DNA from 2 places in the Clostridium sp. CM038 genome. Region 2 is predicted to be linked to the other one. Evidence: riboswitches for the same ligand, from Rfam matches in the RefSeq annotation. Region 2 holds a riboswitch; the other holds the start of a gene.
The links. Region 2 has a riboswitch for S-adenosylmethionine ahead of ACWJKS_RS01850 (O-acetylhomoserine aminocarboxypropyltransferase/cysteine synthase family protein). Riboswitches for the same ligand answer to the same signal wherever they lie in the genome.
Positions count from the first base shown of each region.

Region 1 (5,865 bases), 180 kb from region 2:
ATTTTATCATCTTTGATATCATAAGTTATAACATTGTATTCTACATTCCCTTTATCTAAAATTCGCATAGCATTTGTTTTTATCATCATCTTCCCCTTTATTTAAATGGATTTACAATAAAAAGTTAGTTTCAAAGCTTCCCTTATTATATCCTCTTTTCTTACCTTATGCACTATTTACCTAATCACTATAGTATTTATCGGTCTATTTTACAATTATTAACTATAAATAACCCCTTTGCTATTGAAATTTTTACCAGTTGCTATATAATGATATTAACAAAGTAAATTAACTTAGATCGTCTACATTAAAGGGGGAAAAAACATGTCGGAAAAAGTAAAAAGTACTAAACATTTAACATTAGTGTCATTAGTTTTAATGATTTTTACTTCGGTTTATGGATTTAACAACATTCCCAGATCATTCTATAAAATGGGTTATGCTGCCATTCCTTGGTACATACTGTCTGGAATAACATTTTTTATTCCTTTTGCTTTCATGCTATCTGAGTTTGGTGCAGCTTTCAAGGATGAAAAAGGTGGAATCTACTCATGGATGGAAAAATCAGTGGGGGCTAAATTTGCTTTTATGGCAACGTTCATGTGGTATGCATCTTATGTAATTTGGATGGTTAACGTTGCCTCAGGAGTTTGGGTTCCAATATCGAATGCAATATTTGGAAAAGACACAACACAGACTTGGGCCTTATTTGGATTAACCGGGCCTAAAACTTTAGGAATACTTGGAATGCTTTGGATAATATTTGTTACATTTATATCAACTAAGGGATTAGATAAAATTAAAAAGGTAACATCACTAGGTGGCACTGCAGTTGCATTGTTAAACGTAGTATTATTAGTCGGATCTCTACTAGTCCTTATAGGAAATCATGGCCAGTTAGCTCAGCCAATAACTGGACTTAGTTCATTCATATCTTCACCAGATCCTGCTTATTCTGGAAATATGATTTCATCATTTGCTTTCGTAGTATTTGCTATATTTGCTTATGGTGGTATTGAAGTTGTAGGAGGACTAGTTGACGAAACAGAAAATGCTGAAAAAAACTTCCCTAAGGGTGTTGTTATTTCAGCAATTATTATCTCAGTTGGATACGCACTTGGACTATTCCTTGTTGGTATATTTACTAACTGGTCAACTGTTATGACTGGAAATGGCGTTCACTTAGGTAATGTTGGTTATGTAGTAATGAGTAACCTAGGGTATTCTCTTGGTAGTGCATTCGGTGCAAGCGAAGCAACATGTTTAGCTTTGGCGCATGGAGTAGCTAGATTCGTTGGGCTTTCAATGTTCTTAGCTTTAGCCGGTGCATTCTTTACATTAATGTTTTCTCCATTAAAGCAATTAATTGAAGGTACTCCAGCTAAATTATGGCCTGGGAAAATGGCAGAAATGAAAAATGGAATGCCTCAAAGGGCTATGTGGATTCAAGCTACAATAGTTTGTGTTATTATTGCTCTTGTATCCTTTGGTGGAGAGAATATGTCAGGTTTTTTCGTTGTGTTAGTAGCTATGACTAATGTAGCTATGACTCTTCCATACATGTTTATAGCTTTTGCTTTTACACCATTTAAGAAAAACAAAGATATTATTAAGCCTTTTGAAATATTCAAAACTGAAAGAAGTGCACTAATATGGACAATAGTTGTTATGTTCACTGTTGGATTTGCAAACTTCTTCTCAATAATACAACCAGCACTGGAAGGAAAATTGATCATAACGCTTCAGAGTATAGGTGGCCCAGTATTCTTTGGGGCTGTTGCCTGGTTTATGTATAGCCACTATGAAAAGAAATATTTAAATAAAAATATACCCTTTACAAATAAAAATTTTAAATAAGTCTATGCTGAATCAAAAAGATGATTTCTGTGTTGTGCACAGAAATCATTTTTTTTTACTTTTCACATTATATTATATAATTTTATTATTATTCCATTTACCTGATTTCATGTAGATTATACACATTACAAGTGATGCGAATGTTGCAAGAGGAGAAGCAAATCCAATTTCATATAGAGTCATACCTACTATTTTACTTAAAACAAAAGATAACGGTATACGAATGATAAATGTAGCAATTAAACTGTGAATCATTGGAAATAACGAATTACCACAACCACTAAAAAACGAGTTCATACAAAATACAAAGCATACCAAAATGCAATCGATGCTGTATGATTTAATATATAATGCAGCTGTTTCTATGACCGCTGTATCCCTAGAAAACAATGCTGTAAGCGATGTTGGATTCCATTGTGCATATGCATAACATATTATTCCTAATATTAATGAGCATCCCGTGCCTATATACAAACATTGTTTTGCTCTTTCCTTCTTTCCTGCCCCCATATTCTGAGCTGTCATTGATGCAATTGCTGAAGCAAATGCAATCGTTGGAAGCATTGTAAATACAATTATTTTTTCGACAACACCTACAGATGCAGAAGCAGTAAGTCCCATTACATTAATAACTGCTGTAATTATTATAAAAGAAATATTAATTAAACCATCCTGTAATGCTATTGGTAATCCTAGCTTAAATACCTTCTTTGCTTTTCCTGCTTCAATCCTAATATGACTACGATGAAACTCAAAGTTAAAACCTATCTTTTTTATATACAGCACCCCAATTATGAAGCTTATAGCTTGAGCAGCTATAGTAGCAATTGCAGCTCCTGGAGCCCCCATATGGAACCCACCCACTAATATTAAATCTACCATAATATTAGTTACGCAAGCTACCGCAATAAAGAATAATGGTGCTTTTGAATTGTCTAGCCCTCGCAGAATACCACTCAACGCATTGTACCCTATAATAAATGGAATACCACAAGAACAGATAAAAATATATTGTTTTGTGTATTCAAATGCCTCTGTTGGCGTATTCATTAAATTTGTAATAGTACCTGTCATTACCACCATAATTACAGTCAACACAGCTGCTATTATACCAAATGTACAAATGATAGTTCCAACTGACTCTGCAATATCTTTATATTTTTTTGCACCCAAATAGTTGCCAATTAAAATAGTACCTCCAGTTGTTAATCCAAGGATAACGCTTGTGATTGTCTGCATAATCTGGCTTCCTGTTGCCACAGCAGAAACTTGCGCCGAATTATCAAACTGTCCAACAACCAACAAATCAGCTGCACCATAGAGTGCTTGCAACAAGCTTGCTAATAGAAACGGAAATGCAAATTTTAAAAGCGTTGGGATAACCTTACCCTCTGTTAAAGTATTCTCTTGTTTCATAATAACCTTTCCTTCTGTTAAAATGTTCTGTTGTGTCATAATATGTGCCTCCTAAAATAAAAAAATGCTGGATAAGGCAGTTGGCTTTATCCAACCATCTTATCCAGCATATAATTATCTATATACCCTCCGATGAACAGTAGCAATCGTAACACATATGTTCAATATTGTCAAAAATAAAACAAAGACATTTTTACCTATTGACAATTGCTTTTACGAGTAATATACTAAGCAATAACAACTGAATACAACTTATCCAGAGCGGCAGAGGGACTGGCCCGATGATGCCCGACAACCAGCATTCTTAAGTGGAGTGCAATGGTGTCAATTCCATCAGATTATAAAATCTGAAAGATAAGGACGATAGCAAATTTTATAATACAATTTTATTGTTTATTAAAGTTAATCATGCTGCTTTCCTTATAGGAAAGCAGCTTTTTTTTATAAGATGCCTAATTACAAGGAGGATGCAAATGCCAATAAAAATACCTGACAATCTTCCAGCGTTTAAAACTTTAAATAAAGAGAACATTTTTACTATTACAGAAGACTGCGCATTTCACCAAGATATTCGGCCTTTAAAAATTGTGATTTTAAACCTTATGCCAACAAAAATCGATACTGAAACACAAATTTTAAGACTTCTTGGGAACTCTCCACTACAGATTGATATAGTTCTTCTTCACCCTGCAAGCCATGCATGTAAAAATATATCGCAGGAACATTTAATTAAATTTTATAACACTTTTGAAGAAATAAAGAATTCTAGATTTGATGGAATGATAATAACTGGAGCGCCAATTGAAAGTATTCCCTTTGAAGAAGTGGATTACTGGGAGGAGCTTAAAAAAATTATGGAATGGAGTGTTCACAATGTATACTCTACCTTGCATATTTGTTGGGGTGCTCAAGCAGGGCTTCATTATCATTACGGAGTGCAAAAACATAAACTTGATAGTAAAGTATTTGGAGTGTTTAAACATAAAATAACAAAGCAAAACGTTAAACTTTTGAGTGGATTTGATGATGAATTTTATGTTCCACATTCAAGACATACTGAAATAAGAAAAGTTGATATTGATAAAATAGATGAGCTTGAAATTTTATCAGAATCTGAGGAATCAGGCATTTACATTGTATCAGCAAAAAAGGGAAGACAAATTTTTATAACCGGGCATTCAGAGTATGATCCATTAACATTAAAAAATGAATATGACAGGGATATAGCAAACGGCTTAAATATAAATGTCCCCAAAAATTATTATCCAAAAGACGATCCATTAAAAATACCTATCGTAAAATGGAGAGGTCACTCAAGTTTGCTTTTTTTAAACTGGTTAAATTATTATGTTTATCAGGAGACACCTTACAATTTGGTGTACCTAGAATAATACATATAAAAGTTGGGCCCCTAGTAACTTAGGGACCCAACTCTAAATATTGAACTTTATTAAAATTTAATCTGTATTAGAAATACGTTTCTTAAATTCTTCCATGTCATGGAATGAACTTATATATACCCTATGTAAGGAAAGTATACCATCCTCTTTGGAAGACCATCTGCCGTCAGTACTAAAAGCCATTGTATACCCTGCTTCTCGTACAGCCTCAATTGAAGTTTTGCTGTATCCACCATAAGGGTAGGAAAAGAATTTTATTTGTTTATTTAATATTTTTTCCAAATCTTTTTTAGATTTAACTAAAGTTTCTAGTTGCTTATCCTTAGGCATCTCTTTTAAATTTTCATGCTTTACGGTATGACTCCCTATTTCCACTCCATATTTTTCCATTTCCACAAGCTGTTTCGAAGTCATATAGTTAGGACTTTTATCAATACTACCAGTAATAACAAAAATTGTTGCTTTAAAATTATACTTTTTCAAAACAGGGAACATATCCGTATAATTATCTTCATAACCATCATCAAAAGTAAGAACTATGGATTTTTCAGGTATTGGTATATCCTTAATAAGATATTCATATAAATTTGTAAGTGTAATAGTATAATAACCATTATCTTTTAAATATTTTAGTTGCTCCTCAAATCTTTTAACAGGAAGACGAATAGGATTATCTTTTTCGTAGTCAATTGAATGGTACATTAAAACTGGAACACTCTTTCCTGAAGCCTTCATAACAGCAGTCTTGTCAAAAGCGGGTATCGAAGAGGTTTGAGCGGGTTCAGCCGGTTTAATGGGTTCAACTGCAGTTGCTGGTTTAACTGGGGCAGTTTTTTTTATTGTAGCAATCTTCGATCTTGAACACCCCGAAAGAGACATTAAAATAACGAGTGTAAATATTAAAATTATTTTTTTTCTCATAATAACCTCCTTGTATGTATTTTTTCGGAAACACATATTATTTTTTAATCTTCATCATCTAATACAAAACCCCTTAATAATAAATTCCCTGAGTATTTTGTAACCCTAATGCTAAATTGATCACCTTACATTTATTAACTTTATACCATCCAGATTATAAAATCAATCTTTTCCGGTATTTTCTTTGTTTTATTATTTTCTTTTAATTCATAAATATCTAAAACAGGTTGTAAAATATAATATACTTCTATATAATTAAATTATAATAATA
Region 1 covers NZ_CM143651.1:594,676-600,540, reverse strand. Annotated here, with positions in the region: gene ybaK (Cys-tRNA(Pro) deacylase) at 1-86, opposite strand, end outside; gene yjeM (glutamate/gamma-aminobutyrate family transporter YjeM) at 325-1,857, shown strand; gene ACWJKS_RS02760 (MATE family efflux transporter) at 1,930-3,312, opposite strand; SAM riboswitch class I at 3,523-3,634, shown strand; gene metA (homoserine O-acetyltransferase MetA) at 3,747-4,664, shown strand; gene ACWJKS_RS02750 (polysaccharide deacetylase family protein) at 4,731-5,594, opposite strand.
Region 1: linked by a shared signal. The riboswitch ahead of metA (homoserine O-acetyltransferase MetA) and the one ahead of ACWJKS_RS01850 (O-acetylhomoserine aminocarboxypropyltransferase/cysteine synthase family protein) in region 2 are both predicted to bind S-adenosylmethionine.

Region 2 (5,865 bases):
ATATTTTATATTTTAAAAATAAGATAGAAAAGGGATTTTATTTAACTAGTTAAAAATGTTTTGCAAATAAACAAAAGACTTTTTATGGAATTGTACTTTATATACAACTGCCGAGCCATGTGTAATGTGTTCTGGTGCAATATATTGGGGTAATGTGGGGGAAGTAGTATATGGTATAAGCGAGAAAAGATTACTAGAGCTTACTGGTAATAATGATATAAATCCAACCTTTGATTTATCTTGCAGATATGTCTTTGCAAAAGGACAAAAGAATATTAATGTTGAAGGCCCTTTTGAAGAAATTGAGCAAGATGTCGTAAATGTTCATGATGGTTTTTGGGATTAATTGAGTAAACAAATACAAAAGCTGTATTGGAATTTTCTAATACAGTTTTTGTATTGACGCTGCTATAGTTATAATCTAAATGAAACTACCCTTGTCACTACTGATCTATTTGATTATAATTAAGTGTAATCATTTTTTTACAAAGGAGATAAATTATGCACTCATCACAATACTTTATTGACACATTAAATATGGAACCTCATCCTGAAGGTGGTTTCTACAAAAGCAGCTTTGACTCTTGTGAAAATATTAGCTCCAATGATTTAAAAACTAGCTTTGAAGGTGAAAGAATACTTTGGACTAGTATTTATTTTTTATTAAGAGATGGAGAAATTTCAAGTTTCCATAGATTGAAATCAGATGAAATGTGGTACTATCATGCAGGTTCCCCTCTTACAATATATATGATAAGCCCAGAGGGAGAACTTACTACTAAGCAACTAGGTCTTAATATAAAAAATGGAGAAACCCCACAATTCCTAGTACCTAAGAATTATATCTTTGGTTCTGCTATGAATAGTTCAGGTTACTCTCTTGTTGGCTGTATGGTATCCCCTGGCTTTGACTTTAAAGATTTTGAAATATTAAAAAGAGATGTTCTTTTAAACAAGTACTCTCAATATAAGGATATAATAATTAAGCTTACAGAATAACTATTGCTTTGTAATTAGAGACCCTACTAGAATCAATGATTCTAGTAGGGTCTCACTATTTTAATACTATTTATTTATGTTCTAAACATTTACTACCGTCTTCATATCACTTAATACATATGTATTTTTTTCCCTTTGCCGTTTCATAAAGAAAGAATGCCACTTGCTATTTACTCTCTATGATTATATTAAAACAATAACCTTAGTTAATACTAATATTCCAAGTAAAATACCTACTACTATTCTATATATTGCAAAGACTTTCATTGGTTTCTTTTTCAAATAATCCACAAATTTTTTCATAACTATCAAAGATACTATGAAGGCTACAACAAATCCTACTATTAATGAAATCCATAATGTTTTCGTCATTATAGAATAATCAAATTCAAATAAGTCCTTACCTGTCGCCCCTATCATAGCTGGAATCGCTATGAAAAATGAAAATTCTGCTGCTATTGGTGTTGATAATCCTGCAATCCATCCACCCATAATTGTAGAAGCACTTCTTGACATTCCTGGCCACACACAAAAAAGTTGTAATAAACCGATCTTAAATGATTGTATAGGCGTTATGCTATCTATACTTTCTACTTTATGATCCCTATTTCTAACTCTCTTCTCGATTATTAGTAACAATAATCCACCAACTATGAATCCTACTATAACAGCCTCTGGTGTAAACAGTAGTTTTATTTTGTCGTATAATACTACTACTGCAATTCCCATTGGAATAGATGCCGTAATAACATTTATACCAAATCTGAATCCTTTCTTTCCCTTTTTTCCTTTACTAAATATAAACTTAAAAAATTCTATTATACTTTCGCTAATCTTCTCCCAATACAAAACAACAACTGCCATTATTGCTCCAAGTTGGATTACAACTTGAAACATCTTTGCAAATTCTCCCTCAAACCCAATTGCCCATCCAATCAATATCATATGTCCTGTAGACGATACTGGGATAAATTCAGTTACCCCTTCTACTATTGCTATTATAATTGCTTTTAATAAAAATATTATGTCCATAACTCACCATTCCTTACAATTTAATTATTACTGTATATAGTTTATCATAATAATCTATAAGGTACCATCTTCAAAACTTACTGTAATATGACATCTATGCAAGTTTTAAAAAATGCTTTACCTGTCGTAGTAATTGTGTTATTCTTAAATTACTACGACAGACAAAGTACTACAGATGCAGTAAAATTAAAGGAGGATATAATTTGATAAGCAGCGATGTAATTCGAGGATATAATGATACGATTATTCTTTTTATGCTTCAAGATGGCGAATCCTACGGGTATGAAATATCAAAAAACATCAGAAAATTATCAGAGGAGAAGTATGTTATGAAAGAGACCACACTCTATTCAGCATTCAACCGTCTTGAGAAGAATGGATATATCGAATCTTTCTATAAAGACGAAACCTTTGGTAAAAGACGCACATATTATAAAATCACCCCCGTAGGTTTAACCTACTATAAAGAAAAATGTGAAGAATGGAGCTTAACAAAAGAAGTTATTAATAAATTTATTAAGGAGAGGGATTAAAATGGAAACTATAAAAAATTATTTAGATAATATGTTTAAAGTCCTACCAAGAACAAATCAGACGGTCAAATTAAAAAACGATTTATTATGGAATATGGAAGAAAAATATAACGAGAATAAGAATGATGGAAAATCAGAAAATGAGGCCATTGGTATTGTAATTTCAGAATTTGGCAATATTGACGAATTAATTGATGAACTCGGCATCGAACATATGAAAGATGATGTTATACTTAAAACCATTACACAGGAAGATGCAGATAATTTTATGGCTGAAAAAAAGAGATCTGGCTTATTGTTGGGTATTGGTGTTTCTTTATGTATTGTAGCAACGGCTATATTAATATTAATTACCACTCTCGTAGATAATGGCATTCTCGGTAAAGGTATTTCAAAAAATTTCAGCGATATGTTTGGTATTATTCCACTATTTATTCTACTTGTACCTGCTATAGCTTTATTCATTTATTCCGGTATAAAGCTAGAAAAATACAAGTATCTACAAAGCGGTTTTGATTTGCCTCCTCATGTAAAAGTAATTGTAAATCAAAAAAATAATGCTTTTGCATCAACCCATATGATATCTGTAATAACAGGTGTGTGCATATGTGTCATATCACCAGTTGCACTTTTTGTATCATCTGCTTTTGGCGACAATGCATCTAGCTACGGAGTAGTTGTTTTACTTGTGATGATTGCTATTGCCGTTTTCCTCTTTATATATTTTGGAAATATTAAGCAGAGTTTTAGTATTCTTTTACAGATTGGTGACTTTTCAAAAGAAAAAACTGAAGATAATAAACTTATTGGTGCAGTTGCTGCTATCGTATGGCCATTAGCAATCTGTATCTTCCTTGTCAGTGGATTAGTTTTTAATCTATGGCACATTAATTGGATTATATTCCCTATCGTTGGCATTTTATTTGGTATGTTCAGTGCAGCATATAGTATTATAAAAGGGCATAATTAAAATAATTTTATCTTTTAAAAAAGTATTGACAATTGTTTTTATGAGTAATATACTAAATACTAATAACTGAATACAACTTATCCAGAGTGGCAGAGGAACTGGTCCGATGAAGCCCGACAACCAGCATTCTTATTCGAATGTAGTGGTGTCAATTCCTGCAGATTGTAAAATCTGAAAGATAAGGATGTTAGCAAATTTTATGATACAATTTTATTGTTTATTAAAGTTAACTATTGCTACTTTCCTTATAGGAAAGTAGCTTTTTTTCTTCCCCAAAAATCTAAATAAATAATGTACTAAATACTAACAACTAAATATAACTTATCCAGAGCGGCAGAGGGACTGGCCCGATGATGCCCGACAACCAGCATTTTTAAAAGAAGTGCAATGGTGTCAATTCCATCAGATTGTAAAATCTGAAAGATAAGGACGATAGCAAATTTTATGATACAATTTTATTGTTTAATAAAATTAATCATGCTGCTTTCCTTATAGGAGAGCAGCTTTTTTTTGAAAAATAATTATAAAAGGAGAAATTAATATGAGTGAGCGAAAATTAAGTTTTGAAACATTACAGGTACATGCAGGGCAGGTTCCAGATCCTACTACAGGATCAAGAGCAGTTCCAATTTATCAAACATCATCTTATGTTTTTAAAAATGCAGATCATGCAGCAAATTTATTTCAATTAAAAGAAGAAGGAAATATATATTCAAGAATAATGAACCCAACTACAGACGTTTTTGAAAAAAGAGTAGCCGCTCTTGAAGGCGGAGTAGCAGGACTTGCTACAGCTTCAGGAATAGCTGCAACATTCTATGCAATACTTAATGTAGCAAATTCAGGTGATGAAATAGTAGCTGCAAGCACTCTATATGGTGGTACTTATGAACTATTTAATGTTACTCTTAGAAAACTTGGAATTAACGTAACATTTGTTGATCCAGATGATCCTGAAAATTTTAGAAAAGCTATCTCGAATAAAACAAAAGCACTTTATGCTGAAACAATGGGAAACCCAAAAATAAACGTTCTAGATATAGAGGCAGTAGCGAATATTGCTCATGAAAATAAAATACCCCTTATTATTGACAATACCTTTGCAACTCCATTCCTTTGTCGTCCAATTGAGTATGGTGCAGATGTAATTATTCATTCAGCAACAAAGTTCATTGGAGGACATGGAACTACTATTGGTGGAATTATAGTTGATGCTGGTAAATTTGATTGGGCAGCAAGCGGTAAATTCCCTGATTTTACAACTCCGGATAAAAGTTATAATGGAATAGTATATGCTAATTTAGGTGCTCCAGCATTTGCTTTGAAAGCTAGAGTTCAACTTTTAAGAAACACCGGTGCTACGCTTAGCCCTCAAAGTGCATTTTTATTTCTTCAAGGTTTGGAGTCATTATCATTAAGAGTTGAGAGACATGTAGCAAACGCTAGGCAAGTTGTTAAATTTTTGAGTAAGCATCCAAATGTTTCATGGGTAAATTATCCTGAACTTGAAGGGAGCAAATATAAAGAATTAGCTAAAAAATACCTACCAAAGGGCGCAGGATCAATATTCACTTTTGGAATAAAAGGTGGCCTTGAATCTGGAAAGAAATTTATTAATAGTGTAGAATTATTTTCGCTGCTTGCAAATGTTGCAGATGCAAAATCTCTAGTAATTCACCCCTCAAGCACAACTCATGCAGAGCTTAACGCAGAGGAGCAAAAATCTGCTGGAGTTACTTCAGATTTGATAAGACTTTCAATTGGTGTTGAGGGTATCGATGACATTATATACGATTTGACGCAAGCTCTAGAAAAATCTATTCAATAAAAAGTTAATAATTCTTTGGCAGTTGGTTTCAAAATAAGGTCTTGTTCCTAACTATATTCCTCCATCACCTTAGATGACGGAGGAATAACTTTAAAGTTTAGAAAGGAAAACTAATATGAAAAAGGTAAAAATAGCGATTTTAGGTTTTGGAAATGTTGGGACAGGTGTATGGAAAATACTTCAGGAAAATAAAAAAGAAATAATGAAACGTTCAAATTATGAAATAGAAGTTGCTAAAATACTTGTAAAAGATATAAATAAAAAAAGAGATGTCAAAGCACCTAATGGCCTATTAACAGATAACATTGATGATATTATAAATGATGAAAGTATAAAAATTGTGGTTGAACTTATTGGTGGATGCGATAAATCTAAAGAGTATATGATACGCGCAATGAAATCTAAAAAACATATTGTAACTGCTAATAAATTAGTTATCGCGAACTGGGGCGAAGAGTTATTTAAAACAGCGGAGAAAGAAAACGTATTGTTTTATTATGAAG
Region 2 covers NZ_CM143651.1:415,886-421,750, reverse strand. Annotated here, with positions in the region: partial or broken gene ACWJKS_RS01875 (nucleoside deaminase) at 98-346, shown strand; gene ACWJKS_RS01870 (cupin domain-containing protein) at 502-999, shown strand; gene ACWJKS_RS01865 (undecaprenyl-diphosphate phosphatase) at 1,183-2,031, opposite strand; gene ACWJKS_RS01860 (PadR family transcriptional regulator) at 2,235-2,564, shown strand; gene ACWJKS_RS01855 (permease prefix domain 1-containing protein) at 2,566-3,534, shown strand; SAM riboswitch class I at 3,609-3,719, shown strand; SAM riboswitch class I at 3,853-3,964, shown strand; gene ACWJKS_RS01850 (O-acetylhomoserine aminocarboxypropyltransferase/cysteine synthase family protein) at 4,076-5,362, shown strand; gene ACWJKS_RS01845 (homoserine dehydrogenase) at 5,478-5,865, shown strand, end outside.